DNA from 3 places in the Plantactinospora sp. WMMC1484 genome. Region 1 is predicted to be linked to each of the others. Evidence: riboswitches for the same ligand, from Rfam matches in the RefSeq annotation. Region 1 holds a riboswitch; each other region holds the start of a gene.
What was found. A riboswitch is a leader RNA that binds a small molecule or an ion and turns the genes downstream of it on or off. The one in region 1 is predicted to bind cobalamin.
Positions count from the first base shown of each region.

Region 1 (9,956 bases):
ACCAGCGCCAGCACGAGGCCGGCGAAGCCGGCGAGCATCGAGCGCCTCGTGCGTCGAGTCTTCAACATGCGTACCCCTACTCCTCGTGGGTTGACGGTCCCTGCGTGGCCGCGTGGGTCACGGCCTGCCCACGCCGCCTGGCGGCGAGGCGTGTCTTGGTGGATCGCGGCTGGCGTGCGGCGGTGACCGGACTATCCGACCTGGAACGTGTAGGTGACGTTGCCGGAGGTGACGCCCGCCCCGCCCTGGGCGGTCGCGCGGAAGGTCAGGGTGTAGGTGCCGAGGGTGTTGAAGGCCCAGTTGCCGTGGCCGTGGACCCCACGGGCGATGTTGCCCGGCCACGTCGTGATGGTGCAGCCTGCGGCGCCGTTGGTGTTGAGGCGGTAGGTGGGCCCGCCGAGACTGACGGTGTAGAGGGCGAACCTGCCGCCAGGGGGCGTGGTCCAGCTGACCAGTTGCATCCTGATCGGGCCCTGGGCCACAGGAACGTCGTAGGTGTCCCAGCCCGGCCAGAGCAGGTTGGGATTCTGGCTCTGCGGCAGGACATAGGTGGTAGAGCCGGCGGCGCCGAGGCAGGCCCAGGTGGACCCTGAGGGGATGGTCCCGGCAGAGGCGGGCAGTACGCGTAGGACGGTGCCCGTCGGCGAGAGGTCGTCGTTGGCGGGGTTCTGGGTCCTGATGTTCAGGGTGAGCGCGCCGCCGGAGTAGTCGACGTCGAGGGCGTCGATGTGGCCGGTCTGGATGGTGGCGGCTGAGGCCGGTGTGGCCGACAGGGTCAGGGCTGCGGCTGTCGCGACCGCGGTAAGCGACAGGAGGCGGCGCGTGAATGGCATCCTCGGCTCCTTTGCTGCTCGTCGTTGCATGCCTTCGAACGCGATGTCGATGGTGTCCACGTGCTCTACGACGCACCACCCATGGCAACGCAGACACCGGCACCGTCCAGACCGGCACGGTGACCGTCACCGACACCACAGGAGGTAACCCGTCGTGTTCCGTGCGGCGTTCGCCACAACACGGCGATGGTAGTCATTTTCAATAGCAGAAGTCAATCACTGCCGATCCCCCTGCGGCCGAGCGGCCGTAGCCCGGCAGTGGTGGCGCACCCCGGCGGCGGAGAAGGTGAGGTCTTCCCCGGCGGAAACCGGGACGTCAGTGTGCCGACAGCGTTCCGCTGATCTCGTTCGGAATCGCGTCGAGCGTCACCGATCGGACAACCTTGCCGGTGGCGAGGTCGAGCCGGTGCACCGTCCTGGTGGCCGGTTCGGTGATGTACGCGTCGTTCCCCCGGGCGAAGAGAGCCGGGCGTGGCTCCTGCCAGTCCATCGGCTCCTTCCACGCGGCGACCACCGGCCACGAGTTGGTCAACTTCCCGGAGCTGGGATCGACCACGTGCAGCTTGCCGTCGGTCCCGAGGATCAGCCCCTCGCCCTGCGGACCACGGGCCAGCGAGCGGAAGCTGTAGCTGGCGCCCGCCGGCATCGGCACGACCCGGATATTCTGGTCGCCGGGACCGCCTCGATCCTGGGTCCACAACAGCGACTGCGAAGAGATCATCTGTAAGAACGCCTACGACGCTCGATTCCCGCTACGCGTTCCGGATACCTACGAGCAGGATGAGCTGCCTGATCCTTCGATCGTCCGGCGGAGCAAATAAGGGCGGGGACCAATCGCCAACGGCTGCCACCACTTCGTGATCATGCCGAATGACGAGGTCAGGACAGTGGCCGACACCGGGCGCGGTGGGTCACGTACGCCGGCATCGGTTCTCGAAGACCTGTGAGAATAGAAGATCTTCGCTGGGCACACGAGCATCGTGGGATTTGCGAGACCGAAGGTCCCCAACGGGGTGCTTATGGCAGGGGTTCTCAAGGTCAAAGACGGACAGGTCGTGGAGTTCAATCGGTTTTCCGGCCACTATGAGCCGCAGGACTACGGAGACGACGGCGAGATGCTCGAAGAGATCTCCAAGCGTGCGTTCGCAGCGGCCGGTTACGGCGGGTCCGCGACGTACACGGGCATGACGTGGTGCGAGGACGAGGACGAGGAGGACTAGGGTAATGGCGACCCGATGGCGGACGGTTTGGGCGACCGGCGGAAGCGACAACTTGATCGCCTGTCTCGGCATGACGAGTCCCGCCGTGGTGGTCTCGGCCCACCACGGCGGTACCCTCGATGCACGGCGAGCCGATGACGTTTCCCTGCTGGCAGCGATTCAGGTCGCCCGTTCCGGCCACCGAGATGACGGAGGTGAGTGTGGAACGTCCGAGTGCCGCCGTAATCAAGGCGCTGACCGATCCGGCGCACGATGCTGCTCCCGACCAGCTGGCTGCCGAACGGTCGGTCCTGGCGACGTTCCTTGACACGCTGCTGGGCGAGCTGCCGTGGTGGAATCGCGCCTGGCGGGTCGCCGAGGTGGGAGAAGTGTGTAAGAGTTCTTCTGCCCGGGCCATGCGGCCGGGGAGGGTGCAGGTTGTCGAGGTGACCGTGCCGGGTTCCCTCGGCGGCGACGCCCGCGAAATTCAGACGTTCTCCGCGCGGGTGAGGCTGCTGGAAGACCGGCTCCTCCGTTGGCAGATGAAGGTCGGGGACACGGTCATCGGACCGGCGGTCGCGCCGGCGGGGGAACTGGAGCCGCACCCGTTCGGCGCCGTGTTCCAGATGCTGGTGGAGATGCGCGGCCTGTCGCGGGGCGAGGTGGCCTTGCGGACCGGGCGAGCCCAGGCGACGATCATGAAGCTCCGTCACGGAGCCCTGGTTCCCGAACGGGCGCTGATCGAGGAGCTGGCGCGGGCGTTGAACGTGCCGGCAGCGAATCTCGCCCTCATCGCCGGAGTGGACTCGGCCGACCCGGGCCGGGCATAGGCGTTTGAGGCCTCGATCAGCGCTCAGCGAGCAGCGAAATGCGGCCGTTCCAGGATGTCATCTATGTGGTGTGGGGCATCGCGGACGTCTCGGCTTAAGGCGAAGTTTACGAGTACGGTGTAGGGCGTTTCGTGCCCCAGCCCGGGATGTTGACCTCGCCTGAGCTGCGGTTCGACGCGGTACGAGAACGAGGACAGCGACCGTCGATGATGGACGGTTGCGTGGCCTGACCATGACGCAGCGGTGGCTGCCGGATAGAGGGCAGACGCCCCCAGCGATGGCGGGTGCTGTTCGACGACCTGATGTTGACGGTTGGGCAGCGTTTCCGCAGGCCCGAGCCGCGTCGCCGGGCGCGTGACTTCGTCGGGCCTGTTGGCACCGCCGCTGCGGAAGAACCGCTGGATTATCGCCGAGCACGCCGGGGATGCGGGCCTGGACGGGATGCAGGGACTGCTGCCCCGGGTGACGTGGGACGACGCCGAGGTTCGTGCCGATGTCCGCGAGTTCGTCGGTGACCAGCTCGGTGATGTCGATGCCGTGCTGATCATCGACGAGATGGGTGATGTGAAGAAGCGCCGGCACACCGTGAGTGTGCAGCGGCAGCACTCGGAAAGGGCCGGGGAAGATCGAGAACTGCCAGGTCGCCGTGCGCCTAGTCTATGCTGCCGAGGGTGCTCACGCGATGCTCAACCCGGCCCTCTACCTGCCGAAATCCTGGCGTGAAGATCCGCAGCTACCACATACCGGCCGACCAGATCGAACGCTTGCTCGACAGGGAATTCAATGGTCGGGTGGCAGGGAGGCGCCTCACCTGCCGGCTCCCTCAGATTCGGGCGTGACAGTCTCCCGTCACCCGGCTCTTGTCACCCCTGGTCCCCAGAAGCCGCGGGTCCAACGCCAGTGGGCGCGCGCTCGTCGCACCACAGGCGTCGGCGCACCCAAACAGCAGCTCAGGCGGAGCCGACAAGCGAGCATGCCAGCACACATTCGATGTGGTGCGGTGCCTCGCCGACGGTTCCGAGGCCGGCGAACTTCGACGAGCCGGACGGGCCAACGGGCTGACGCAGCCACTACGACCAGGGAAATCGCTCCGAATAGAAGCAAGGCTCGCGGCTGCCTGGTCATGCTCCGACCACTGAAGCAGGCCGCTTGAAGACGCCAACAGCCTTCACGTAGTGAGACGATGTGAGACGCGAGGCCAGCGGCATTCACAAGCATCGCTTGAAAATGCCGCTGACCTGCGATTTCGGGTGGAGCCGAGGGGACTCGAACCCCTGACCCCCACACTGCCAGTGAACCGGCCAGCCTGCCGGGGTCTGTCAGACGATGCCGGTTCGTGCCGAACATGCAGGTCACTGGCCCAGTCGGAGTCCGGACCGTACCGTCCTTCGCCGGGGCTTGTCAGACCGTCCGTGAGACGGTTGTGAGATATCACGGCCATCCGGCCCTGGAGGGGCGCTGGAGATCAACAACCAGCGCACCTCCCTCTTTTGTGGTCCGACTCACAGAACTAACAGACGACTGGTTCCGGCGAAGCGCTCGCGGAGAAGCTCGGCGGTGGCGTGGTGTACCTCAAGGCGGAGCCCTTCGAGCCGAAGCACGATGACGCAACCGAGAACCCGCCGGAGCATCTGCTTAGCCTCGCAGCAAGGTCGGTCGTGTCTCTGTCGCGTTCGCGGTGAACGGCCTTGTTCACTTCTGGGAACAGGAGGCGCTCGCGACGGACGAGCGGCAAACAGTGTGAACAGGGTGCGCTCGCGGTTCCCCGCCCCACACAGCAACCTCGACGACGGCCCGGACCGGCTCAGCGACCAGGAACGGGCACGCCTCCCCGACGAACTGGCGAACAAGCTGCTGGCCATACGCCGGAATTCCTAGCTACCAAGACCAGCTCACCGGCCGCACGCAAGCAGGTAGCCGAGCAGTTCCTCATCCCGCAGGGCGGCGGGTGCAGCCTGCCAGCACAATCTCCGAGACGAGCTGTACGCGTCTCATCGGCGCCTTGCCACGACAGTCAAACAACCCTCCGCCCAGCTGTAGCGACCGGTCGTGTCGCTCCAGAGCGATGCTGCGGGTGAGGCGTCACCAGGCGTTACCAGGCGTTACCAGGCGTTACCGCGACCGGCGTTGTCATGTCGGAAGCCTGGAACCGCGACTCTTCGCCGGCACCACTTCTTTCGATGAACATCGATACGGGTGGGCCGAGCGCAGAGACTTCAAGGTCGTCAAACCGTAGAGGCCAGGAGCAACGTCCGTTCACTTGCTCACGTAGTGCTGTGCCGCAGAACACGGAACAACGCTCCTGCGGAAGCCGAACCCAAGAGCGCGGAGGGAACAGCGGAGCGCGCAGCGAACAGGTGCTGCGGGGTCTCACCCGGTCGAACAGCGACGGCCCAAGGTAAAGAGCCGTCGGGATGCCCGCCGGCGGTGTGTCCGCGACCGTCGAGGACGAGCCGCGCGCCCTCGGCCAGACCGCAGGCGATGTGAATGGTGGCCCGGCGGCAGGCCGCATTGATGACCAGGGAGCCCGAAGGCGGCGTCCGGGTCGTGCCCGGCCCCGACTTGCAGGGCACGGACCCGGTCGGCGGGGCGCCCGACCAGCGCGTCGGCGTGGCCTCCCGATCGACACCGCCATCGAGACCGCCATGCAGCGTTGCCCGGCAGGCCGCACCGCGGCGCCGACCAGGGGCGTCGAGAACCTAGTCGAGGTCGGCATCGGGCATCACCACAGCATGGTTCTTCGCACCGCCGAGGCACTGCGCCCGTTTGCCGTGAGCCGTGGCGGTGGCTCACACGTCGTGCGCGGCGGTCGTGAAGCCGACGAAACCCACCGCCAGCACCCGGGGGTCGGTCAGCAGTGGCGCGTCGGTATCGCCGTCTCCGTTGACCACGTTGCAGAACCCGGGCCGACGCCCGACGGTGCCATCGGCGTACTTGTCGGACAGCCAGTTACCCACCTCCAGCAGCACGGCCGGCGAGGCGTAGTCCTTCTTGGCGATTAGTTTCAGTAACTCGCGCTGATCGTCAAGTTCCTAGATGATCGCGTCGGCGATGCGCGGTTCGACGGCGCGGACCGCCTCGATCGCAAAGCGAGAAGCGCCTGATTCGACGTTCAATGTCACTCCCGAATCAGGCCGGGCGGGCTCTCCGGAAAGCCCGCCCGGCGCGGCGATGTCAGTTTCCGCGGACCTCGGCGGCAGCGGCGACCAGGTGTCGCAGCGACGCCTCGACTTCGGGGTAGCCGCGGGTCTTCAGTCCGCAGTCGGGGTTGACCCAGAGCCGCTGGGCCGGGACGGCGGCGACCGCCCGGCGCAGCGCCTCGACCACCTCGTCGTGGGACGGGACCCGGGGCGAGTGGATGTCCCACACCCCGGGGCCGACGCCCCGGCGGTAGCCGATCGCGGCGAGGTCGTCGAGGACCTCCATCTTCGACCGGGACGCCTCGATGCTTGTCACGTCGGCGTCGAGGGCGTCGATCGCGGTGATGACCTCGCCGAACTCGGAGTAACACAGGTGGGTGTGGATCTGGGTGTCGTCGGCGACGCCGCTGGTCGCCAGCCGGAAGGCGCCGACCGCCCAGTCGAGGTACGCCTTCTGGTCGGCCTTGCGCAGGGGCAGGGTTTCGCGCAGGGCCGGCTCGTCGACCTGGATGACCCGGATGCCGGCGGTCTCCAGGTCGTGGCACTCGTCGCGCAGGGCGAGCGCGACCTGGTCAGCGGTGTCGGCCAGGGGCTGGTCGGTGCGGACGAACGACCAGGCCAGGATGGTGACCGGACCGGTGAGCATCCCCTTGACCGGCTTGCTCGTGAGCGACTGGGCGTAGGTGGACCACTCGACGGTCATCGGCGCCTTGCGGGCGACGTCGCCGTAGATGATCGGCGGGCGTACGCAGCGGGAGCCGTACGACTGCACCCAGCCGTGTTTGGGTGCGGCGAACCCGTTCAGTTGTTCGCCGAAGTACTGGACCATGTCGTTGCGTTCCGGTTCGCCGTGCACGAGCACGTTTAGGCCAAGCCGCTCCTGGAGCCGGATGACGTGCTCGACCTCGGCGCGCATCCGCTGGACGTAGCCGGCGTCGTCGAGCCGGCCGGCCCGGTGCTCGGCGCGAGCCTTGCGCAGCTCGTCGGTTTGCGGGAACGACCCGATCGTGGTGGTCGGAAGCTGCGGCAGTCCCAGCCGCTGCTGCTGGACGGCGGCCCGGTCGGCGTAGTCACCGCGCTGCCGGTCCGCCGGGGTGAGCGCGACCAGCCGGGCCCGGACGTCGTCGTGCCGCCAGGCCGCCGGGGTGGGCGGCTGGGGCTCGGGCAGGTGGGTGGTGCCGTCGCGCAGCGCGCGGCCGAGCAGGACGACCTCGTCGACCTTCTGCCGGGCGAACGCGAGCCGGGCGTACAGATCCGGGTCGAGACGGGTCTCGACGGACAGGTCGACCGGCACGTGCAGCAAAGAGCAGGAGGTGGAGACGGCGACGTGGTCGGCGAGCGCGGTGACGGTCGCTCCGGTGGCGATGGCCGCGCGCAGGTCGGTACGCCAGACGTTGTGGCCGTCGACCAGGCCTGCCACGATCGTCTTGCCGCGTAGCGGGCCGGCCGCGGCGAGCCGTCCCAGGTTGCCCGGTCCGGCGACCAGGTCAAGGCCGACCGCCTCGACCGGGGTGTCCAGCAGGGCCGGCAGGGCGTCGCCGAGCTCGCCGAAGTAGGTGGCCACGAAGATCCGTGGCCGGTGTCCGAGTTCGCCGAGCCGGCTGTAGGCGCGGCGCAGAGCCTCGATCTCCTCGGGGCTGCGGTCGGCGACGTAGCCGGGTTCGTCGAGCTGCACCCACGCCACGCCGGCCTCGGCGAGTGCGGAGAGGATCTCGGCGTACGTCTCGACCAGGTCATCGATTCGGGCGAACGGATCGGCGCCCTTGGCCAGCAGCAGGAACGTGGCCGGGCCGACCAGCACCGGTCGGGTGGTGATGTTCAGCGCGCGGGCCTCGGCGTACTCGCCCAGCGCCTTGGCCGGGTTCGCGGTGAACTCGGTGTCCGGGTCGATCTCCGGCACCAGGTAGTGGTAGTTGGTGTCGAACCACTTCGTCAGCTCGAGCGCCGGCTCGGCGTCCACGCCGCGGGCCATCGCGAAGTAGGTGTCCAGCGCGGGAAGGCCGAGCCGGGCGAACCGGGCCGGGATCGCGCCGACGGCGACGGCGGTGTCGAGCATCTGGTCGTAGTAGGAGAAGGTGTTCGACGGGATCGCGTCGAGGCGGGCGTTGGCCAGGGTCCGCCAGACCTCGGCCCGCAGCCCGGCGGCGGTCTTCTCCAAGGCTTCGGCATCAATGCCGCCGGCCCAGTATGCCTCGACGGCTTTCTTCAACTCGCGGTTGGCGCCGATGCGCGGGTAGCCGAGCACGGTGCTCTGGCCGAATGCGGTGCTCATGACAGGGGGTCCTTCCCTCGAAGTGCCCGGCGGACACGGGAGGGGGAAGGCAGGGTACGCGTGAGGTACCGGCTTCCGCCCTGGCCCTCCCGAGAGGCCGCCGGCGGCGCACACCGGGCGGTGTGCGCAGCGCTGGCAGGTCTTCGGACTCGTGGGCATGACACAAGGTCGCCTACTGGCCGTCGCTTCCCAGACCTTCCGGTCCAGTGCTTCGTTGACGGCGGTCGTTCCCACTCACCGCTGCGGGGCAGTCCCGGTCTTCCACCGGGTTCCCTCTTGCGACGTCCCATCCTGGCGGGGTGGGACGAACCAGCACCGCCCGCCATCGTACGGGCCTGATGGTCGTATCCGCGCCAGGCTGTCCGACGTACGGGACCGGTGTCTGGGCGTTGCGTGGTTGACTTGTCGTCCGATATTCGTCCGCACGGGAAGGTGCCGCATGGGCCGAAAGATCGACAAGCGCGCCGTGGTTGTCGATGGCCGGGAAATGATCGCAGTCTCGCCCGCGGATTTCGAACGCCTCGACGCGTCCCGCCGGCAGGTGGGTGCCCGGGCCGCCCGGGCCATGCGGCTGCACCAGCAGTTGCGGGACGCCGAGGACCGTCTCGCGCATATCCGCGCCATCGTCACCGCAAACCGGCCCGCGGACTGTGTCTGTGACCGGGTCGCCGCTGTCCTGGGCGGCGGCGACAGCACCGCCCAGGACAGCGACCCGGCTCAGCCGGCCGAAAATCGTCGCCGGATCAGAAATCGTCGTCGAAGCTGACCGAACCGGTCACCCCGACCTGATAGGCCGACACCCGCCGCTCGAAGAAGTTCGACAGCTCCTGCACGTCCTGTAGCTCCATGAACGCGAACGGGTTACGGCTGCCGTACACCGGCTCGATGCCGAGCATGGCCAGCCGCCGGTCGGCGACGTACTGGAGGTATTCCCGCATCTCGGCCAGGGACATCCCGGAGACGCCCTGTTCGAGCAGGTCGGCGGCGAACTGCACCTCACACTCCACCGCCTCGGCCAGCATCTCCCTGACCTGCTGTTCCAACTCGGCGTCGAAGAGGTCCGGCTCCTCGGCGCGTACGGCGTCGACCACGTCGAAGGCGAACGCCATGTGCATGGACTCGTCCCGGAACACCCAGTTGGTGCCCGAGGCGAGGCCGTGCAGCACCCCCCGGGAGCGCAGGAAGTACACGTACGCGAAGGCGCCGTAGAAGAAGAGTCCCTCGATGCAGGCGGCGAAGCAGATCAGGTTGAGCAGGAACGCCCGCCGGTCCTCGCGGGTCTTCAGCTCCCGCAGTTCGAAGACCGAGTCGATCCACCTGAAGCAGAACTCTGCCTTCCGGGCGATCGACGGGATGTTCTCCACCGCCGCGAACGCCTCGAACCGTTCCTTCTCGTCCGGAACGTAGGTGTCCAGCAGGTTCAGGTAGAACTGGACGTGCACCGCCTCCTCGAACAGCTGCCGGGATAGATAGAGGCGGCCCTCCGGGGAGTTGACGTGCTGATAGAGGTTGAGCACCAGGTTGTTGGCGACGATCGTGTCGCCGGTGGCGAAGAACGCGACCAACCGGGACACCAGGTGCTGCTCGGCGGATGAGAGCTTGGCCAGGTCGGCGAGGTCGGAGTGCAGGTCGACCTCCTCGACGGTCCAGGTGTTCTTGATCGCGTCCTTGAACCGGTCGAA
Region 1 covers NZ_CP186055.1:7,813,264-7,823,219, forward strand. The annotation lists gene ACN28C_RS33435 (hypothetical protein) at 1-68, opposite strand, end outside; gene ACN28C_RS33440 (choice-of-anchor M domain-containing protein) at 192-833, opposite strand; gene ACN28C_RS33445 (hypothetical protein) at 1,150-1,554, opposite strand; gene ACN28C_RS33450 (hypothetical protein) at 1,853-2,053, shown strand; gene ACN28C_RS33455 (helix-turn-helix domain-containing protein) at 2,173-2,862, shown strand; gene ACN28C_RS33460 (transposase) at 3,175-3,585, shown strand; gene ACN28C_RS33465 (hypothetical protein) at 4,612-4,740, shown strand; partial or broken gene ACN28C_RS33470 (glycine hydroxymethyltransferase) at 5,769-5,984, opposite strand; gene metE (5-methyltetrahydropteroyltriglutamate--homocysteine S-methyltransferase) at 6,037-8,274, opposite strand; cobalamin riboswitch at 8,392-8,603, opposite strand; gene ACN28C_RS33480 (hypothetical protein) at 8,714-9,040, shown strand; gene ACN28C_RS33485 (ribonucleotide-diphosphate reductase subunit beta) at 9,018-9,956, opposite strand, start outside.

Region 2 (9,956 bases), 99 kb from region 1:
AGCCCGGCCAGCGCGACCGGTGGCAGGATCAGGGCGACCGCGATGTAGATCGAGGTGTGTGCGTAGAAGATCTCCAGGCTCTCCGCGTCACGCAGGGCGACCGCGGCGAGATCGCCCGTGCGACGCTTGACCAGTCCGCCGGGCGCGATCCGCTCGAAGGCGCGGTAGAGCCAGTACCGGACCTCCGCCAGCAGCCGGAACGACAGCTCGTGGGAGATCCACGCCTCCAGCCAGTTGGCCAGCGCCTGCATCACCATCAGGGCCAGGGTCAGCAGCGCCAGCGGCCAGAGCCGGGAGGTGGCCGCCCCGGTCAGCGCCAACCCCACCAGGTAGCCGCCCAGGGTCAGCGCGGCGATCCCGGCGCCCTGGTTGAGCACTCCGAACAGAACGGAGAGCGCGTAGGGGGATCGGTACGCGGCCAACACCCGCAGCAGTCCGGCCGTGCCGCGCCGGCCCGGCCCGGTGTCGCCGAGCAGCCCCGGTTGCCAGCTCACCGTGCCGCCCCCGCGTGCACGGCGACCAGTCGCGACCATGCCCCGCCGGTCGCGAGCAGGTCGTCCGGGGCGCCGTGCTCGACGACCCGGCCGCCGTCGAGCACCGCCACCTGGTCGGCGCCGGCCACCGTGGAGAGCCGGTGCGCGATGACCAGCGTGGTACGCCCCGCCGTCGCCTCGGCCAGCGCCGTCCGCAGCCGCTCCTCGGTCGCGCCGTCCACACTGGAGGTCGCCTCGTCCAGGACGAGGACCGGGGCGTCGGCCAGCAGGGCGCGGGCGATGGCCAGCCGTTGCCGCTGCCCGCCGGAGAGCCGTGTGCCGCGCTCGCCGACGACCGTGGCGTAGCCCTGCGGCAGGGCCGCGATCTCGTCGTGGATCCGCGCTCTGCGGCAGGCCGCCGTCAGGTCGGCGTCGCTCGCCTCGGGGCGGGCCATCCGCAGGTTGTCGGCCACACTGCCGTGGAACAGGTACGCCTCCTGGCTCACCACCGCGGTCAGCGCCCGCGCCTGTCGCAGCGGGAGGTGCCGCAGGTCGACGCCGTCGACCTCGATGGCACCGCTGCCCGGGTCGTGGAAGCGTTGCAGCAGGGCGGCCAGGGTCGACTTCCCGGCACCGGAACGCCCGACCAGCGCGGTGGTGCGGCCGGCCGGCAGGGTCAGGTCGACCTCCACCAGCGCCGGCTGGGCGGAGCCGGGATACGTGAAGCTGACCTGTCGGAACCGCACCTGCACCGGTCCGCCGTCGCCGCGCACCGCCCGCGCCTCGGCCGGTTCGCCGACCGGCACGGGCGCGTCGAGCAGGGCGAAGATGCCGTCTGCGGCAGCCATCCCGGAGAACCCCTCGTGCCAGTAGTTCTGCAACTCCAGTTGCGGCCGGAACGCCTCGGCGGCCAGCAGCAACACCAGCAGTACGGCCGCGGCGTCCACCGCCCCGTCGGCGTGCCGCAGCCCGGCTACGGCGACCGCCAGCGCCGTTCCGGCTGTGGTGATCAGGGCGGTGGCGACGTACACCGTCGCCGAGGCGGCCAGGTCCCGCATCGTCGCCCGGTACACCCGGGCCGCCTCCGCCCGCAACCGCTCGCCGTACCGGGCACTGGCGCCCAGCGTCTTGAGCGTGGTCATCCCGTAGAGGGCGTCGAGCATCTTGGCGGCGAACGCCTCGTACGCCGCCCAGTGCGCCTTGCCACGCCGGCCGAGCAGGCGCCGGAACACCGGCCGCGCCAGCGGCAGCAGCGCGACCGCGACGCCGACGATCACCGCACTGACCGGGTCGACGACGGCCAGGACCGTCACGACCAGCGCCGGCCCCACGACGCTCACCACCGCCTGCGGCAGATAGAAGCCGACGTACGCGTCGAGCGCCTCCACACCGTCGGCGACGGCGGTGTGGATGGTGCCGACCGGGCGGGCCGACGTCCCACCGGGACCGAGTGCCAGCAGCCGGCGCGTCAGCCTGTCGCGCAGCCGCAGTTTCACCAGCGCGGCGGTCCTGGTCGCGGCGAGGTCGCGTACCCAGAGCAGCGTGCCGCGGGCGGCGACCGCGAGCACCGCGACCGCCAACGGTGCGGTGAGGTGCCCGACGGCCTCGCCGTCCACCGCCCGGCGCAGCGCCTCGGCCAGAGCGACGGCCATCACGACGGCCGCACCGGTGGCGCTCAGCGCACAGGCGACGGTGACGGCGACCGGTCCGGGCGCCTCGGCCACCAGGCCGAGCAACCGCCGCCGCACCAGCACAGCAACTCCTCCCGTCGGTGATCCCCCGATCACCGATCGTGGGCCCGCTCCACCATGCCAGCACCTGAAAATGGTTGTCAACACCTTGGTTATGGACTTCAATTTCACTAGGCTCGGCGCGTGACCGCCGTCGCCGCTCCCGGCATGCTCCGCGTCCTCTCCGCCCGCACCGAGTTCCGCTGGCTGTGGCTGGGAAACCTGATCAGCGTGTGCGGAGGCTGGTTCAGCGCCGTCGCGGTGTTCGCGATGGTCTACCAGCACACCGGCGCCGGCCTGGCCGCCGGCGCCACCCTCGCCCTGCGGTACCTGCCCGGCGTCCTGATCGGAGGCTTCGCCGGCGTCCTCGCCGACCGGATGGACCGGCGCACCCTCATGGTCGTCACCGACCTCGCCCTCGCCGGCTTCGCCGCCGCCTTCCTGCTCGCCGACAGTCCCCGGTGGATCTGGCTGGTCTATCCGCTGACACTCGTCTCGGCCGCGACGAGCTTCACCTTCCAGGCCGCCCGCAACGCCTGGATGCCGAGCCTCGTCGAGCCCGACGAGTACGTACTGTTCGGCGCCCTGGTCCAGGTCAACGGCCTACTGCTCCAGGCGCTGGGCGGCCTGGCCGGCGCAGCGGCGGTGACCCTGTTCGGCTGGCGGTGGGCCTTCGTCATCAACGCCGCGTCGTTCGTCGTCTCCACCCTGTGCACCCTGCGCGCCCGAGGCGGCCAGCGTCACGGCGACACCGGGAGCGCCCGGAAGGACGGCATCCTGACCGCCCTCGCCGCCGGCATCCGACACGGCCTGCGGCACCGGCAGATCCGCGCCCTGCTGGCCGTCGAGGCCATGTTCTGTCTCGGCCTCGGCGCGACGATCGTCACCATGACCTTCCTCGCCACCCGCACCTACCAGCTCGGCGCCGGCGGCGTCGGCTGGTTCTACGCCGTCCAGGGGATCACCGGAGCGGCCGTCCTGCTGTCGGCCGCTGCCCGCATCCAACGGCTGCCCGCCCGGGGACAACTGACCGTACTCGGCCTCTCCTGCCTGGGCGAGGGCCTGGCCACCATCGCGTTCGGGTTGGCACCCGCGGTCGGCTTCGCCCTCGCCTGCTGGGCGGTCGCCGCCGCCGCCGACGTCCTGTACGGTCCGGTGGCCATCGCCGTCCTGCTGCGCCACGCCGACAACGCGATGCGCGGCCGGCTCATGTCCCTGTGGACCGCCACCGCCACCGCAGCCCTGGCCCTGTCGTCCCTGGTCGGCGGCATCCTGGTGGACCGGCTTCCGCCCGGACTCGTCGCCGTCGGAGCCGGCCTGCTGATGGCGGTCGCCGGCGGAACATGGTTGGTGCTGCTCGGCCGAGGCCAGCTCGACACGTCCGTTCAGCCGTGAACGGCGGCGGCGCGGCCACCCTCCGCTTCCGCCGACCGCGCCGCCCGCGCCAAGCCGCCCTTCGCCTCTGCGTGGGGCCCTCCGCCTCTGTCTGGGGCGAAGACATCCCGGGGCTGCGCGCCGCGCTGTCCCGCGTCGGCCGGCCCGCACGCCACGGTGATTCCCGACGTGACCCGCGCCTCGCCGGATGCCGCCCGGACGGGACTCCCCACCGGGGCGATTAGCATGGGCCCCGCCGTGGTGTTCGGGAAGCCGGTGTGAAACCGGCGCGGCCCTCGCCACTGTGAACGGGACAGCCGTCGGCCCTCGTCGGGCAACGAGGTCACTGGGCGCGATTCGCCTGGGAAGGCCGGCCGGCGGCGCACCGCCCGTCAGCCAGGAAACCGGCCACGGCACCGACGACCCGTCCACGAGGTGCTGGAAGGCGGTCTGCGATGCGCGTGCGCGCTGTGCGGTCCCTCATGTCCTGGCGCGTTGCCGCGCCACTGTCCGTCATGCTCGTCGCCCTGTCCGGCTGTGCCGGCGGCGACGCCGAACCCGAGGCGGGCTCCGGCAGCGGCGCGGCCACCGTCACCAACTGCGGTGTCGGGGTACCGACCGGTACCCCGCACCGTTAACGTCTACACCGCCGAGCAGGCTGCGGTCTGGCTCTCCGGCAGCCTTGCCGGCCGGTCCTGGGGGCACGTACTGCCGGTGGTGCTCGCGGTGGCGGTGCTGCTGCCGGTGGCGTTACGGCTGGCCGCGTCGCTGCGCGCCCTCGAACTCGGCGACGACCTGGCCCTCGCCCTGGGTACCCGAGCCGAACCGGCCCGGGTCGGGCTGCTCGCCACGGCGGTCGTCCTAGCGGCCGTGGCGACGGCGGCAGCCGGCCCGATCGCGTTCGTCGCCCTGGCCGCGCCGCAACTGGCCCGCCGCCTCGTCCGCGAGCGCGGGCTCGCCCTGGTCACCTCGGCCGCGGTCGGTGCCGCGCTGCTGGGCTGCGCGGACCTGGCCGCCCGCCGGGCCCTCGCTCCGACCGAACTGCCCGTCGGGGTGCTCACCACGGTCCTCGGCGCCCCGCTGCTCGTCTGGCTGCTGTCCAGAGCCAACCGCGTCGGGAGGACAGGATGACCGAACTATGCGCCGCCCGGCTCGGCCTCGGCTACCACGGCCGCACCGTGGTCACCGGTCTCGACCTGCGGATCGCGCCCGGCCGGATCACCGCCGTCGTCGGGCCCAACGCCTGCGGCAAGTCGACGCTGCTGCGCGGCCTGGCCCGGCTGCTCCGCCCGGACACCGGCACGGTGCTGCTCGACGGCCGCGACATCCACCGGCTGCCGACCCGCGAGGTCGCCGCCCGCGTCGGCGTACTGCCGCAGCAGCCCGTCGCCCCGGACGGCATCACCGCCGGTGACCTGGTCGCCCGGGGACGACATCCGCACCAGACGTGGCTGCGGCAGTGGTCGGTCGCCGACGAACAGGCGGTCAGCACCGCCCTGGCCGCCACCGGCGTCACCGACTTGGCCGACCGACCCGTCGACGAACTCTCCGGCGGCCAGCGACAACGCGTCTGGATCGCCCTGGCCCTCGCCCAGGACACCGACCTGCTGCTGCTCGACGAACCGACCACCTTCCTCGACCTCGCCCACCAACTCGAGGTCCTCGACCTGCTCACCGACCTCAACACCGCCGGCCGCACGGTCGTCGCCGTGCTGCACGACCTCAACATGGCCTGCCGTTACGCCCACGAGATCGTCGCGATGCGCGACGGCGCCGTACTCGCCCAGGGTCCGCCCGCCGAGGTCGTCGACGCGCGACTGGTCGAGACGGTGTTCGGCGTACGGGCCCGCGTCATCACCGATCCGACGACCGGAACACCACTCGTGCTGCCAGAGCCGCGAACCACCCGGAGCACCCCGTGACGGCTTCCGGCGGTGCGGCCTGACAACCCGGCGGACGGGTGACTACTTCCGCTCAGACGGATCCACCGGTCACCGCCGGCAGATGTGCGAACCCGTCCCGACCGTACGCCCGACTCCTGGCTCGACCGCGCGGTGACTTCGCCGGCCGGCGCCAGAACAGGCAGGGTATCCATTGATTACCGTCGATATTTTCTAGCGTCAATCATCACTTCCCCCCTTCCCCGACCAGATGAATCCACCACCGTCGATCCTGACACCGCCGCAGATGTCGCTGCCGTGCCGGATCGTGCGGACGGCCTTTGCGAAGGACCCTCGGCAAGGGCGCACGAGACGGCGCCGCGCTGCCGTCGGTGGGATGCGCTCCACTGGACGCGTCATCCTCCCCTTGTGACGGCGTCGCAGAGTGCTGAACCCGCCAGGCGCCGTCAGCAGATGCCGCGCGTCGACGACACCTCGCCGCACAGCCGCAGCAGCCGGAATCCGGGCGTTGCCGCGACGGCGTCGGCCGGGCTCCGATCGGTCACCGCGCCCCCGCCGTGGTCCCCGACAGCTCGGCGGCGTACTCGACGAGCCGGGCGTCGAAGTCGGCCAACCACTGCCCGTCGACGAACGCCTTGATGATCCGCCGCACCTCGTAGCTCGCTTCCCCGTCGTTCAGCCGACGGAGGAACCCCAGCTCGACGACCTTGTTGAGATGGGTGTCGATCTGGTCGATCAGCCGGCCGCACGGCCGCGTCAGCGGCGACTGGGCTAGCTCACATGATGGCGTTATTGATCACGATAACCGGTTGCACTTACAGTATGGGCCGCCCCTGCCGGTATCCGGCGCCGAAGGACGGGCAGGCGGCCGATACCCACCTCGCCTAGCTGCGGAAGTGAACGCATGACCAGATTGATGCAACCACCCGACCGACAACGCCCGAGCACCTCGGCAGGTCTCCGGTGGCGCCGCCCGTCTCGCCGACACGCGAGGATCGGCGCGGGTGTGACCGCTGTGCTGGCAGTGCTCGCCTCGACGGGCCTGCTCGGACCTGTCAACGTCGCGTCGGCCACGGCGGGGCCGGCACCGGCGAGCGGCACCCGCACGGTCCTGTCCGACACCCACGTGGATGTCGTCGCGGTCGGCGCCAGCGCGGGTCAGCTCACGTTCAACACGAAGGCCGATCTCGAACGCACCGGCACCCGCCTCTACCCGGAGGACGTGATCGTCAACGTCGAGGACGCCGCCCGAACCACCGTGCCCGGCGACCCGGTCTACTCCTTCCTGGGCGAACCGGGCGACGCCGTCTGGATCGCGCCCGAGGCGCGCCGGGACGGTGTCGTGTGGCTGGGCTTCGACACCGCCGACGTCCCGGCCGGAGCCGTCGAAAGGGACAGCGTCGAGATCGCCTTGACCGGCGTCGACGGACCGGGACAGGTCGAGGTCTGGACCGCGTCCGGGTTGGGCCTCAACCGAATCTTCTCCAGCCAGGCAACAGGCGCGGCCAACAGTCTGACCATGCAGGCCGCTGGGCATCAACACGCGAACTGGGGCTTCACCGAACCCGGCCGATACCAGCTGACTTTCGCCGTCAAAGCCGTGATCGGCGGAACCACCCAGACGAAGGCGGCCACGATCCGATTCCACGTCGGCCCGATGCCACCGGCGACGCAGACCACCACCACGCTGACCGTCACACCGGCCCAGGCCACCGTCGGCCAGCCGGTTGTCCTCTCGGCGGCCGTCAGCCCCGCCACGGCGAGCGGAGCGGTCGAGTTCGTGGCCGGCAGCACGGTGCTGGGACACACGCAGCTCACCGGCGGCGCCGCCGTCCTGGAGACCACGCAGATCCCACTGGGCCGCCAGACGATCACAGCGCGGTATGTGCCGACCTGGACCGATGAGTTCGGCCCGTCATCGTCGGACGCCGTCGAGGTCAACGTCCGGCAACCAGGCTCGGGGGCGGACTTCGAGATCACCGGTCTGCGGGAGTCCTACCAAGCCGGCGACACCATGCGCCTCTCCGTCTCCGGCTACCCCCTCGGCGACAACCAGAACATCCGGTGGACCGCCACCTCCCCCGACCCGGAACAGGGAACTCTCACTCTCACTAGTGTCAGCAAACCTGATCCGCTGAGCATGGAACGGGTGGTCACCACCGCCTACGACGGCTGGGAGATCCAAGCCCAGGTCCGCACCGGCAGCGCGGTGGTCGCCACGACGGCTCCAGTCCGGCTCCACGTCGGCGGCACGGACGCCGGCAGCGGTGTCGAGATCATCATTGAGCCGATCCAATCGAACTACTACTGGGGCGTCGCGGTTCCGCTCGTCGCCACCCATCGGCCGCTGGCCGAGGGAGAGCGCCTGCAATGGGTCCAGCGCCCCGCAGTCGGTGGCCTCACCTGGCAGGACACCAACCCGACGTACGGTCCCGTCGGAGACGGGCCGTGGAGCGTGGTGTCGAACTTCATGCAGTACCAGGAGTTCGCCCTGCAGTTGCGCGCCGCCGACGGCACGGTTCTCGGGGAGTCCGCGCCACAGCATTACAGCCTGACCATCCGATCGGTCGAGCTCCAGGGGCTGCGCTCGATCTACCGCGTCGGCGAACGGGCGGAACTCAGCGCGTCGGTGTCACCAGACCTCGGCGACGGCCTCTACTACCTCTGGGAACTGTGGGGAGAAGGTAACGACCGGATGACGGTGGACGGTGGCGCGCGACTGTCGAGCGCGGCGTTCGACGTCACCGAGGCGATGATGAACCGGACGCTCTACCTGCGGGTCCACTCGCGTACCACCGACCAACTCGTCGGGTACGTGCGGGTGCCGTTCAACGTGACCAACGTCGCCGAAGGCGACCAGGTACTCGCCATGGCACCCCTCGGCGGCCACTACCACCAGGGCACACCGATCAACCTCGACCTCACCGCCGAACCCGCGCTCGCCTCCTCCGACGTCACACGATACTGGTGGAAACGAAGCGACTGGGACGACTTCCGGCAGATCCCCGGTGCCACCGGCCTGAGCCACGTCATCACCGCCGAGCAAGCCCTCAGCGGCACCCAGATCAAGGCCGACGCGGTCAACTCGTCCGGGGAGGTACTGGCCACGACCGACACCCAGACGATCACGGTCGACGATCACGGCGCCGGTCCGGTCCAGGGAGTGATCATCGAAGGCCTCGCGCCGTCCTATACCGCGGGGGACGACGCCGTGCTTACCGCACGGGTGTCACCGTCATCCGTCCTCGACCGGTTCACTTGGCTGGTCAAGAAGGCAGGCGAGACCGAACCCATCGCGGTGGCCGGAGCCAACGGTTCACGGCTGGAACTGCCGTTGACCACCGACCTCGACGGCGCCCAGGTGACGGCCCAGCTCACCTTCGATGACGGCCGGGTCTACGTCACCTCCACCCCGGTCACACTCAACGTCACCGGGTCGGAGCCCCCGCAGGCGGCGACGCAACAAATCGTCGCCACTCTTCGGGAGAGTGACGGCTCGCTGGTGGTCAGCGTAGATGCGGACGACAACGTGGTCCAGATGAGTGACTTCGAGCTGGGGACCGCAGGTGATCTGTGGGCCTCCTCGGGCGCACTGCGTCCGGTGACCGTCACCGACACCAGGTCGGGCGCCCCCGGATGGACCGTGTCCGGCCAGGTGTCCGACTTCACCGCGAACGCCGAGGTACTCAAGGGAAGGTACCTCGGCTGGACTCCGCTCGTCGCCGAACAACCCGACGGCGGGGGCGTCACCCCCGGAGGCCAGGTCGCACCCGGTCTGCACGGCGGTAACGGTCTGAGCGTCGGCAGTCCGTTGGCCATCGCTCCTCCCGGAGCGGGTTTCGGCACCAGCAAGCTCGGGGCCGGCCTGGTCATCGAGACGCCTACGACTTTGGCCCCCGGAACCTATGCGGGAACGATCACGTTCACCGTGATCTGATTCTGGGCCCGCACACATTAGGGGCGGGTGAACATGACCTGGTCACCCGCCCTCACCGTCTCATCGTGCGTCGCGCCCGGCGTCGCTCCATGCCGCCACGGCCCGCTTGACAGGGTCGGCGAGGAGGAGCTCCCCCGGGGGGCGCCAGCTCCCAGCCCGACGCAGCCGGATGCCGTTCGGAATCGCCGGCCATCGCTGGAGGTCAGCATCGTCGGCGTCCATGTCCGGTAACGGCAACGGACTCTGCTATGTCAAGTCTGGCCCGTTTCGGCTGTCGCGAGCCGCCGACTCTCCGGGCGACGCATAATGGATGCGCCAGCCATCCGGCGTCGTCGACGTGGCGCCAAGCGGCCAAGGTTGGCGGTGCGGCCAGTGGAGACATTCGCGGAGACGGCGGTATGGCGAACCAGACGATGCCAAACGTGACCCGGAACACCCGGCAGCGGGCCGAGGTGCTGGCCCTGCTGCGCGAGGTCGAGGACTTCCACACCGCGCAGCAGTTGCACCAGATGTTGATCACCCGGGAGGCGCGGGTCGGGCT
Region 2 covers NZ_CP186055.1:7,714,405-7,724,360, forward strand. The annotation lists gene ACN28C_RS33045 (ABC transporter ATP-binding protein) at 1-494, opposite strand, end outside; gene ACN28C_RS33050 (ABC transporter ATP-binding protein) at 491-2,227, opposite strand; gene ACN28C_RS33055 (MFS transporter) at 2,348-3,598, shown strand; cobalamin riboswitch at 3,820-4,004, shown strand; gene ACN28C_RS33060 (iron chelate uptake ABC transporter family permease subunit) at 4,181-4,708, shown strand; gene ACN28C_RS33065 (ABC transporter ATP-binding protein) at 4,705-5,499, shown strand; gene ACN28C_RS33070 (DUF4194 domain-containing protein) at 6,020-6,271, opposite strand; gene ACN28C_RS33075 (choice-of-anchor M domain-containing protein) at 6,485-9,415, shown strand; gene ACN28C_RS33080 (Fur family transcriptional regulator) at 9,814-9,956, shown strand, end outside.
Region 2: it holds a riboswitch for cobalamin, as region 1 does, so the genes downstream of both, ACN28C_RS33060 (iron chelate uptake ABC transporter family permease subunit) here and metE (5-methyltetrahydropteroyltriglutamate--homocysteine S-methyltransferase) in region 1, are expected to answer to the same signal.

Region 3 (9,956 bases), 250 kb from region 1:
GGCGTACAGGTGCACGTCGGCGCAGGAGAGCGACCGGGCGAGTGACGCGGCCAGCGTACGCAGCAGCTGTGACCGGCCGGTCCGGGAGGCGCCCAGCACGTAGAGATGTCCGAGCGTGCCGAGGTCACAGGTCAACACCGGCTGGCTCTGCTGCTCGGGCAGGTCGGCGAGCGCGTACGGCACCGGCGGCAGACCGGGACCGGCCCGGGACTCCGGCGGGGTGAGGTCGTCCAGCAGCACCACCGGCGGCAGCGGTGGCAGCCAGGGGCTCCGCTGCCGCTCACAGCCGGTTTCGCGGGCGGCGGCGTCGATCGCGTCCACCAGCACGTCCAGGTCGGTGGCGGCCAACTCGTCCGGTGCGGTGCCGGCGTGTGTCGGCTCCACAGGCGGCGGCAACGCCCGGCCCAGCCGGGACCAGGGCAGTTCCGTGGCGTTCACCGGGGCGGTCGGCCGCGACTCGGGCGGCTCGGAGTCGGCACCCTGGTACACCGCGCCGACGTACCCGGTCTGGAAGGGCACGGTGGAGCGGTGGGCGAGCCGGGCGAGCGCCCGGCCGGGGGTGGCCACCGGGATCATCGCGGCATCCGGTACGTCGATCACGTCGGAGCTTTCCATCGGGTCGGTGACCCGCAACGCGATCCGCAGGTTGGTGTTGGCCCGGATGTCGGTGGTCACCACGCCGCCGGGACGCTGGGTGGCCAGGATCAGGTGGATGCCGAGCGACCGACCCCGCTGGGCGATGCTGACCAGGCCGGGGATGAAGTCCGGCACCTCCCGGGCGAGGGTGGCGAACTCGTCGATGACCAGCACCAGCCGGGGCACCGCCGGCAGCGAGGGGTCGCGGCCACGCATCACCCGGTACTGGACGAGGTCCTTGGCGGCGACCTCGGCCAGGATCTCCTCACGGCGGCGCAGCTCCGCGCCGAGCGACTCCAGCGCCCGGACCACGAGCGCACTGTCCAGGTCGGTGACCATGCCGAGGGTGTGCGGCAGGCGTACGCAACTGTGGAACGCGCTGCCGCCCTTGTAGTCGACGAGCACGAAGGTCAACTCGTCCGGGCGGTTCACCGTGGCCAGCGAGACCACCATCGTCTGCAGCAGCTCGGACTTGCCGGCGCCGGTGGTGCCGGCGATCAACGCGTGCGGCCCGTCCCGGACCAGGTCGAGGGTGACCGTTCCGTCGAAGCCGCTGCCGATCACGAAGCTGGTGGACGCGGGTTGCCGGGACCAGCGCTCGGCCAGTTCGGCACCGTCCGGCGGGTCGGCCGCCAACAGGTCCAGCAGCCGGCTGCGATCGGGCAGTCCGGCGGTCTCGTCCGGGGTGACGTCCCGCAGTGGGGCCATGGCCCGGGCCACCCGGTCACACCACCGCGGGGTGACGAGGTCCGGTCGTACTCCGGTGGCCTCGGGCACGCCGGTCTGCCGTACGGTCAGCCCGTCCGCGTCGGCCCGCAGCACCGCGGTGCACTCCTCCGGCAGCAGCCGCTCCTCGGCGTCGATACAGATCGCGAAGACCCGCACCGCCGGCCCTTCGGTGAGCACCTGCACCATGCCGGAGACGTCGCGCAGCCGGCGTGCCCCGTCGACGACGAGCAGCACGTCGGGTTCGCTGAACATGACCTGGCCGAGCTGCGACCCCCGGGCCCTGGTCCGGGCGGTGACCAACGAGACCAGTTCACCGATCCGGTTCGCCACCGTCTCCGGGTCGTTGCCGACAAGCGTGTAGGGCCGCCCGGCCGGGACACCGTCCTCGGGCGGCCGGGCGTGCGGCAGCCACCGCACCCAGCTCCACCGCTCCTCCCCGCTCGGCTCCGTCAGCACGCGGATCTGCAGGTCGCGCGGGCTGTGCAGGGCGGCGGCCTGGAGGACGAGCCAGCGTGCCGTCGCGTACGTGGTCTCCGCCTCGCCGGCCAGGCCGACCACCTGGCGGTCGACCAGGTCCACGGTGACCGGCGCGTCCGGCACGGTCCAGCGCAGGTGCCGGTCCGGGTCGCTGCGGGCCGGGTCCTCCACGTCGATGAGCGACGGCTGGTCCATCGTGCCGACCCGCAGCACCAGGTGGTCGGGGTCGCGGCGGCGCCGCTCCCACAGCCGCCGCCCGGGACCGACGGCGGTGTGCAGGACGGTGGCCGGGTCGGGGGACGCCTCGCACCGGGCCAGCCGTTCCTCGGCGACCGCCGCCGTCAGCTCCCGGAGCATCCGGGCCCGTTTACGGAGGTACTCGGCGAGATCCTTCCGGTACCGCTTGCGGCCGCTGCGCCGGTCGGTGTACCAGTTCGACAGTGCCAGCACCGGGCTGAGCACCATGATCAGCAGGAAGAAGTACGAGCGGAAGAGGAAGACGAAGGCCAGGCCCAGCACCATCGGGGCGAGGATCATCAGCAGCGGGATCGGTCGGCGGGTCGGTTTGACCGGCGGGGTGGGCAGCCGGCGCCGGGCGAAGAGCAGCGGTGGCACGATCCGGGGCGGCCGGTTGAAGTCCAGCACCGGTACGTCCACGGCCGGTGTCACCGCGGCGTCCGGCGCCGGGCGCGGCACCAGCCGCAGCAGGCTCTCACCCACCGCCAGGTCCACCCCGGGCGGCCAACGGCGGGCACCGTCGTGCCGTGGCGCCCAGGTGTCGGTCCCGTCCTCCGCCTCGTCCTCCGTCCCGTCCCGTCCCTGCCCGGCCGCGGGCCCCGCCGGCCGCGACCGCTCCGAGTGGTCCGGGTGTCCGGGCGGACCCTCCTGCTCGGTCTGGGCCGGGGGTTGCGGCGCCGCCAGGCGTACCTCCGGACCAGCGGTGGCCAGCCAGGCGCGACCCTGGTCGTCGACGCTGAGCCGCGCGGCGTGCGCGGGCACCCCGCTGCCGCCCGGGTCGATCGCGGAGCCCGGCGCCGAGCCGATGTCGTGACAGCCCAGGCCGACCGGCCAGATCCGTCCGGCGCCGGGGCCGCCGACGCCGTGCACCTCCAGCCAGTGGGTCCGGAGGTCGCCCGGCAGGTCACGTACCCCACCGGCCGGCGCCGGCCCGCCGTCACCGAGCCGGACCCCGGCGACCAGCCCGGCCCGGCTCACCGTCCAGGTCGGATCCAGCCGGGCCCCGTCCAGATACCACTCGCCGGCTGCGCCGTCCTGCTCGGTGACCGCACCGACCGGCGTCCGCACCCCGAGGTCCAGCGCGACGTCCCGGTCGGCGTCGGCGGAGACGACGGTCAACAACAGGCGCATCAGCGGTCTCCGCCACGTCCGGCGGGCTCGACGCCGGAGTGGACCATCGGCCGTCGCTGCTCGTGCGTCTGCTCGATCAGGTCGTCGTTGGTGCCGGGCGGAGCCGGTGTGCCGGGCGGTGGTGGCGCGGCCGGCACGGCGGGCGACGCCGCGACGACCGGACGGGCGTCGGGCGGGATCGCCGGTCCTGCCGGTCCTGCCGGTCCTGCCGGTCCCGCTGGTTCCGCCGGGAAGGAGGAGGCCGCGCCGGGGGCTACGGATCCCGGAGAGTTCTCCTCGGCCCAGGCCGGTGCCGGTGCGGTCGTGCGCGCGGACCGCCGGGCGGGCCGCAGGCACCGGGCCAGCGGCGCGGAGTCCGCGTCGATGCGCAGTTCCGGTGCGATCACCCGCCCGGCCAGGTCGACCCGCAGCCGCCAGCGTGATCCGGGCAGGTAACCGGCGACCAGGACCAGCAGCCCAGGATCGTCGGCGACCAGGGTGGCGAGCTGCGCTGCCGCCGGCGGATCGGGCCGCCGGCAGACCAGGACGGTACGTCCGGCCGGCTCCGCCGAGCGCCGGGCGAGAGGCGGCCGCGCGAGAGTCGTCAGGGCCTCGGCGATCGGCATCCGGTCGGTGCCGGCCGCCGCCAGACCGTCGCCGGGTTCCGCCGCGATGACCAGGCGCTGCACGCCGTGCCCGTCGGTCAGGGCCGACAGCTGGACGACCAGCGCGGACACCAGTCGCTCCGCCGGTGTCGGGGCACCGTGCACCGACACGATGCCGGGGCAGCGGGCGAGATCCAGCAGGACCAGCGTGTTGGCCCGGACGCCCACGGCGATCGGCAGCGGGTCGCCGGTCGCGGGCCCGTGGACCGGTGGCAGCGGCGCGCGGGCCCGCCAGCTGCGCGCCGTGGTGACCTGCCACGAGGATTCCGCCGCCGGTAGCGGCACGTCCGGCCCCGCACCGGCGAGCCGCACGCCGAGTTCTCCCGGGCCCAACAGCACCAGGTACGGCCAGAAGTCGTCCCGGTCGGCCAGTGCCGATCGCGCCGACACGATCCCGGCTCGGGCCGCCGGCACCGGCCCCGAGCCGGCGAAGCAGTCGTTGACCACCCGCATGCCGCGCCGGAGGCGGACGAAGCCGACGATCGGCGCCACCAGGTCCCGCGCCGCGCCGACGACGCCGCGCCGGATGCGCCGTCCGGTGCCCCGCAGGCCGTATCGGCGGTCGAACCACCGCAGCAGGACCACCAGCAGGATCAGCACTTCCAGGACCGTGAGTACGGCCAGCAGCGTCTGCCGGTTGGTGTCCAGGAAGCGGCCGAGGCCGCTGAAGGACGGCGCGTTCAACCGTGCTCCTCCCTCACCCGTAGCGCGCCAGGGGCGGCACGGTCGTGTCCTGATGTTAACTGTGGGTGGACGGCCGTCCTGGTGGCCGAGATCCAACCGGGAGCGTCAGATCCGCAGTTCAGGCTGCGCGCCCAGAGGGCGGACCCGTGACCATATCCAGCCGATGAACTCTTGGTGACGATCCGCCGGTGTCGAGGGGCGCCCCCGGCACCCGCTCCACCGTGACCTCGGCCCACCTGGCCGATGTGATCTTCCACCGCGACACGCCCGACACAGCATCTGGTGTTTCCTCGTTCGGTCGCGCCCATATATGGTGCTGCTCGCAGCTGGTTCGACTACCGATGCTCGGTAGCCGAGGCAAGAGGGAACCCGGTGCGAATCCGGGACTGCCCCGCAGCGGTGAGTGGGAACGACCGCCGTCAACGAAGCACTGGACCCTCGGGTCCGGGAAGCGACGGCCAGTAGGCACGAGTACGACGCCCGCGAGTCCGAAGACCTGCCAGCGCGCCGCACGCGACGTGTGCGGCGGTCGAAGGCCGCGCGGGACGGCCGACGCCATCAGCCGGACCGTCGGCAGCTGTGCCGAAGGTGCCCGGTGGCGTCCTCCCGCGCGCCGACGACCTCTTGGACAGGCGTGAGGAGGGGGACATGACCGCGACGCGCGAAGAGGTTGTGCCGGACCGGGCGGTGCCGGAGCAGCGCCGGCAGGTGATGCAGGTCCGCAAGCGCAACGGCGACACCGAGCCGGTGGACGTCAACAAGATCGTCAGGGCGGTGGAGCGGTGGGTCGCCGACCTGGGCGAGGTGGATCCGCTCCGGGTGGCGACAAAGACGATCAGCGGTCTCTACGACGGGGCGACCACGGCAGAGCTGGACAAGTTGTCGATCCAGACGGCGGCCGAGCTGATCGGCGAGGAGCCGCAGTACTCGAAGCTCGCCGCCCGGCTGCTGGCCGCGTACGTGGACAAGGAGGTGCGCGGGCAGGGGGTGGCGAGCTTCAGCCAGTCCATCCGGTACGCCCACGGGCTGGGGCTGATCGGGGACGGGACGGCCGCGTTCGTGGCCCGCAACGCCCGCAAGCTCGACGACGCCGTCGACCTGGACGGTGATCGTCGGTTCGAGTACTTCGGCCTGCGTACGGTCGCGGACAGGTATCTGTTGCGGCATCCGGAGTCGCGGCTGGTGGTGGAGACGCCGCAGTACTGGCTGCTGCGGGTCGCCTGCGGGCTGTCGCAGACGCCCGGCGAGGCGATCGACCTCTACCGTCTCATGTCCAGCCTGGCGTACCTGCCGAGTTCGCCGACGCTGTTCAACTCGGGCACCCGGCACACCCAGATGTCGTCGTGTTTCCTGGTCGACTCGCCCCGGGACGAGCTCGACTCGATCTACGAGCGCTACCACCAGGTCGCGAAGCTGTCGAAGTTCTCCGGCGGGATCGGCATCTCCTGGTCCCGGGTCCGTGGTCGCGGCGCGTTGATCCGGGGCACCAACGGGCGGTCGAACGGGATCGTGCCGTTCCTGAAGACCCTCGACGCCGGGGTGGCGGCGGTGAACCAGGGCGGCCGGCGCAAGGGAGCGGCCTGCGTCTATCTGGAGCCGTGGCACCCGGACGTCGAGGAGTTTCTGGAGCTGCGGGACAACACCGGCGAGGACGCCCGGCGCACCCACAATCTCAACCTGGCGAACTGGATCCCGGACGAGTTCATGCGCCGGGTCGAGGCGGACGGCGACTGGTCGCTGATCGACCCGTCCGACGCGCCGGAGCTGCCCGACCTCTTCGGCGAGGCGTTCGACGAGGCGTACCGGGCGGCGGAGAAGAAGGCCGTCCGGACGGTGAAGGCCCGGGACCTGTACGGGCGGATGATGCGCACGCTGGCGCAGACCGGCAACGGATGGATGACGTTCAAGGACGCGTCGAACCGGCTCTCCAACCAGACCGGCTCCCCGGGCAACACGATCCATCTCTCCAACCTCTGCACCGAGATCCTGGAGGTGAACAGCGACGCCGAGACCGCCGTCTGCAACCTGGGGTCGATCAACCTGGGCGCGCACGTCACCGCCGACGGCGTGGACTGGGAGCGGCTGCGGGCCACGGTTCGCACCGCGGTGGTGTTCCTCGACCGGGTGATCGACATCAACTACTACCCGGCGGAGCAGGCGGCGGCGTCGAACCCCCGGTGGCGGCCGGTCGGGCTCGGGTTGATGGGGTTGCAGGACGCGTTCTTCACGCTTCGCCTGCCCTTCGACTCCGCACCGGCCCGGGAGCTGTCGACCCGGGTGCAGGAGGAGATCTTCCTGACCGCGCTGGAGACCTCGGCCGGGCTGGCCGAGCGGTTCGGCCCGCATCCGGCGTACCCCGAGACCCGCGCCGCCCGTGGCGAACTGCACCCGGACCTCTGGGGCGCCGAACCCGCCCAGGTGCAGCGGTGGGCGGCGCTGCGGTCGACGATCGCCGCGCACGGCCTGCGCAACTCGTTGCTCGTGGCGATCGCGCCGACCGCGACGATCGCCTCGATCGCCGGCTGCTACGAGTGCATCGAGCCGCAGGTCTCCAACCTCTTCAAGCGCGAGACCATGTCCGGCGAGTTCCTCCAGATCAACACCTACCTGGTGCGGGAGCTGAAGTCACGAGGGCTGTGGACCGCCGCGATCCGCGAGCAGATCAAGCGGGCCGAGGGCTCCGTACAGGGCATCGCCGACCTCCCCGCCGACGTACGGGAGCTGTTCCGCACCGCGTGGGAGCTGCCGCAGCGGGCCCTGGTCGACCTGGCCGCCGCCCGTGCCCCGTACATCGACCAGTCGCAGTCGCTGAACCTGTTCATGAGCGCGCCGACCCTCGGCAAGCTCTCCTCGATGTACCTGTACGCCTGGAAGTCCGGGCTGAAGACCACCTACTACCTGCGGTCGCGTCCCGCGACCCGGATCCAGCAGGCCACCGTCGCGGTCGCCCCCGTGACGCAGCCGATCGTCGCGGTGAGCGACGACGAGGCGCTGGCCTGCTCCCTGGAAAACCCCGAAAGCTGCGAGGCCTGCCAGTGACCACCACTTCCGAAACCAGCACCAGCCCCAGCAGCGGCACCGTCACCGGCATCGGTGGGCGGCACCTGCTGCTCGACCCGGGCATGGACCTGACCCTGCGGCCGATGCGCTATCCGCAGTTCTTCGACCGGTTCAAGGACGCGATCAAGAACACCTGGACCGTCGAGGAGGTCGACCTGCACTCCGACCTCGCCGACCTGGCCCGGCTCTCCCCGGCGGAGCAGCACCTGGTGTCCCGGCTGGTGGCGTTCTTCGCCACCGGCGACACGATCGTCGCCAACAACCTGGTGCTCAACCTCTATCAGCACGTCAACTCCCCGGAGGGCCGCCTCTATCTCTCCCGGCAGCTCTTCGAGGAGGCGGTGCACGTCCAGTTCTACCTGAACCTGCTGGACACCTACGTTCCGGACGAGAAGGAACGGTTCGAGGCGTTCGCGGCGGTGGAGAACATCCCGTCGATCGCCCGGAAGGCAGAGTTCTGCTTCAGGTGGATCGACTCGGTCTTCGAACTGCGGGAGCTGAAGACCCGCGACGACCGGCGGGCGTTCCTGCTCAACCTGATCTGCTTCGCCGCCTGCATCGAGGGACTCTTCTTCTACGGCGCCTTCGCGTACGTGTACTTCCTGCGCTCCCGGGGGGTGCTGCACGGCCTCGCCTCGGGCACCAACTGGGTGTTCCGGGACGAGTCCATGCACATGGCGTTCGCCTTCGACGTGGTCGACGCCGTACGCGCCGAAGAGCCGGACCTCTTCGACGCCGAGATGGAGCAGCAGGTCAGGGACATGCTGGCCGAGGCGGTGGAATGCGAGGTCCAGTTCGCCGCCGACCTGCTCGAACAGGGGGTCTCCGGCATGTCGCTGGCCGACATGCGCGAATACCTCCAGTACGTCGCCGACCGGCGGCTGGCCATGCTCGGCATCGAGCCGGTGTACGGCAGCCGTAACCCGTTCGCGTTCATGGAGCTACAGGACGTGCAGGAACTGTCGAACTTCTTCGAGCGGCGGGTGTCGGCCTATCAGGTCGGGGTGACCGGCTCGGTCAGCTTCGACGACGATTTCTGATTCGTACGCCGGGCGGCCTGGTGCCGATCCGACCGCCGGACCCGAGGGAAGGACCCTGTGTGATGAGTACCGCATTCGGCCAGAGCACCGTGCTCGGCTACCCGCGCATCGGCGCCAACCGCGAGCTGAAGAAGGCCGTCGAGGCGTACTGGGCCGGCAGCCTCGACGCGGAGGCGCTGGAGAGGACCGCCGCCGGGCTACGGGCCGAGGTCTGGCGGACCCTGGCCAACGCCCGTCTCGACGCCATCCCGTCGAACACCTTCTCCTACTACGACCACGTGCTCGACACCGCCGTCGCGGTCGGCGCGATCCCCGCCCGGTTCGCCCGGCTCGGCCTCTCCGAGCTGGACACCTACTTCGCGATGGCGCGCGGCGTCGACGCCGAGCCGGCGCTGGAGCTGACCAAGTGGTTCGCCACCAACTACCACTACCTGGTGCCGGAGATCGGTCCGGACACCGTCTTCACCGCCAACCCGGCGAAGGCGCTGCGCGAGTTCGCCGAGGCCCGTGACCTGGGGGTCACCACCCGGCCGGTGCTGGTCGGGCCGGCGACGTTCCTGCTGCTGGCCAAGGGCGCCGACCCGTTCGCCCGGCTCGACGACCTGGTCGAGGCGTACGCCGGGATCCTCACCGCGCTGGCCGAGGCGGGCGTGGCGTGGGTGCAGCTCGACGAGCCCGGCTACGTCGCCGACCGCAGCCCGGCCGAGATCGACGCGCTGCGCGGCGCCTACACCCGGCTCGGCGCGCTCGAACGGCGGCCGCGGATCTTCGTGGCCACCTATTTCGGGGAGCTCGGCGACGCCCTGCCGGCTCTGCTGGACACCCCGGTCGAGGCGGTCGGCCTGGACCTGGTCGCCGGGCCGGGCAACCTCGAACGGCTCGCCGCCGCCGGCCCGCTACGCGGCAGGACCATCGTCGCCGGCCTGGTCGACGGCCACAACATCTGGCGTACCGACCTGCGTGCCGCCGTCGCGACCGGGGCGACGGTCAGCGCGCTCGCCGACCACGTCGCGGTCGCCACCTCCTGCTCGCTGCTGCACGTCCCGGTCGACCTCTCCGTCGAGACCCGGCTCGACCCGGACCTGTACGCCCGGCTCGCGTTCGCCCGGCAGAAGGTGGACGAGGTCGTCCTGCTCGGGCGGGCGCTGCGCGACGGGACCGCCCACCTGCCCGAGCCGCTGCCGCCCGTCCCGGCGGCCTGGCGGCACGACGACGTCCGGACCCGGCTCGGCGCGCTCGACCCGGCGGACCGGCAGCGCGGCGACTACCCGGACCGGGCCGCCGCCCAGCAGCGGCGGCTGGGGCTGCCGGAACTGCC
Region 3 covers NZ_CP186055.1:7,560,412-7,570,367, reverse strand. The annotation lists gene ACN28C_RS32495 (FtsK/SpoIIIE domain-containing protein) at 1-3,210, opposite strand, end outside; gene ACN28C_RS32490 (hypothetical protein) at 3,210-4,538, opposite strand; cobalamin riboswitch at 4,849-5,056, shown strand; gene ACN28C_RS32485 (ribonucleoside-diphosphate reductase subunit alpha) at 5,187-7,577, shown strand; gene ACN28C_RS32480 (ribonucleotide-diphosphate reductase subunit beta) at 7,574-8,638, shown strand; gene metE (5-methyltetrahydropteroyltriglutamate--homocysteine S-methyltransferase) at 8,701-9,956, shown strand, end outside.
Region 3: it holds a riboswitch for cobalamin, as region 1 does, so the genes downstream of both, ACN28C_RS32485 (ribonucleoside-diphosphate reductase subunit alpha) here and metE (5-methyltetrahydropteroyltriglutamate--homocysteine S-methyltransferase) in region 1, are expected to answer to the same signal.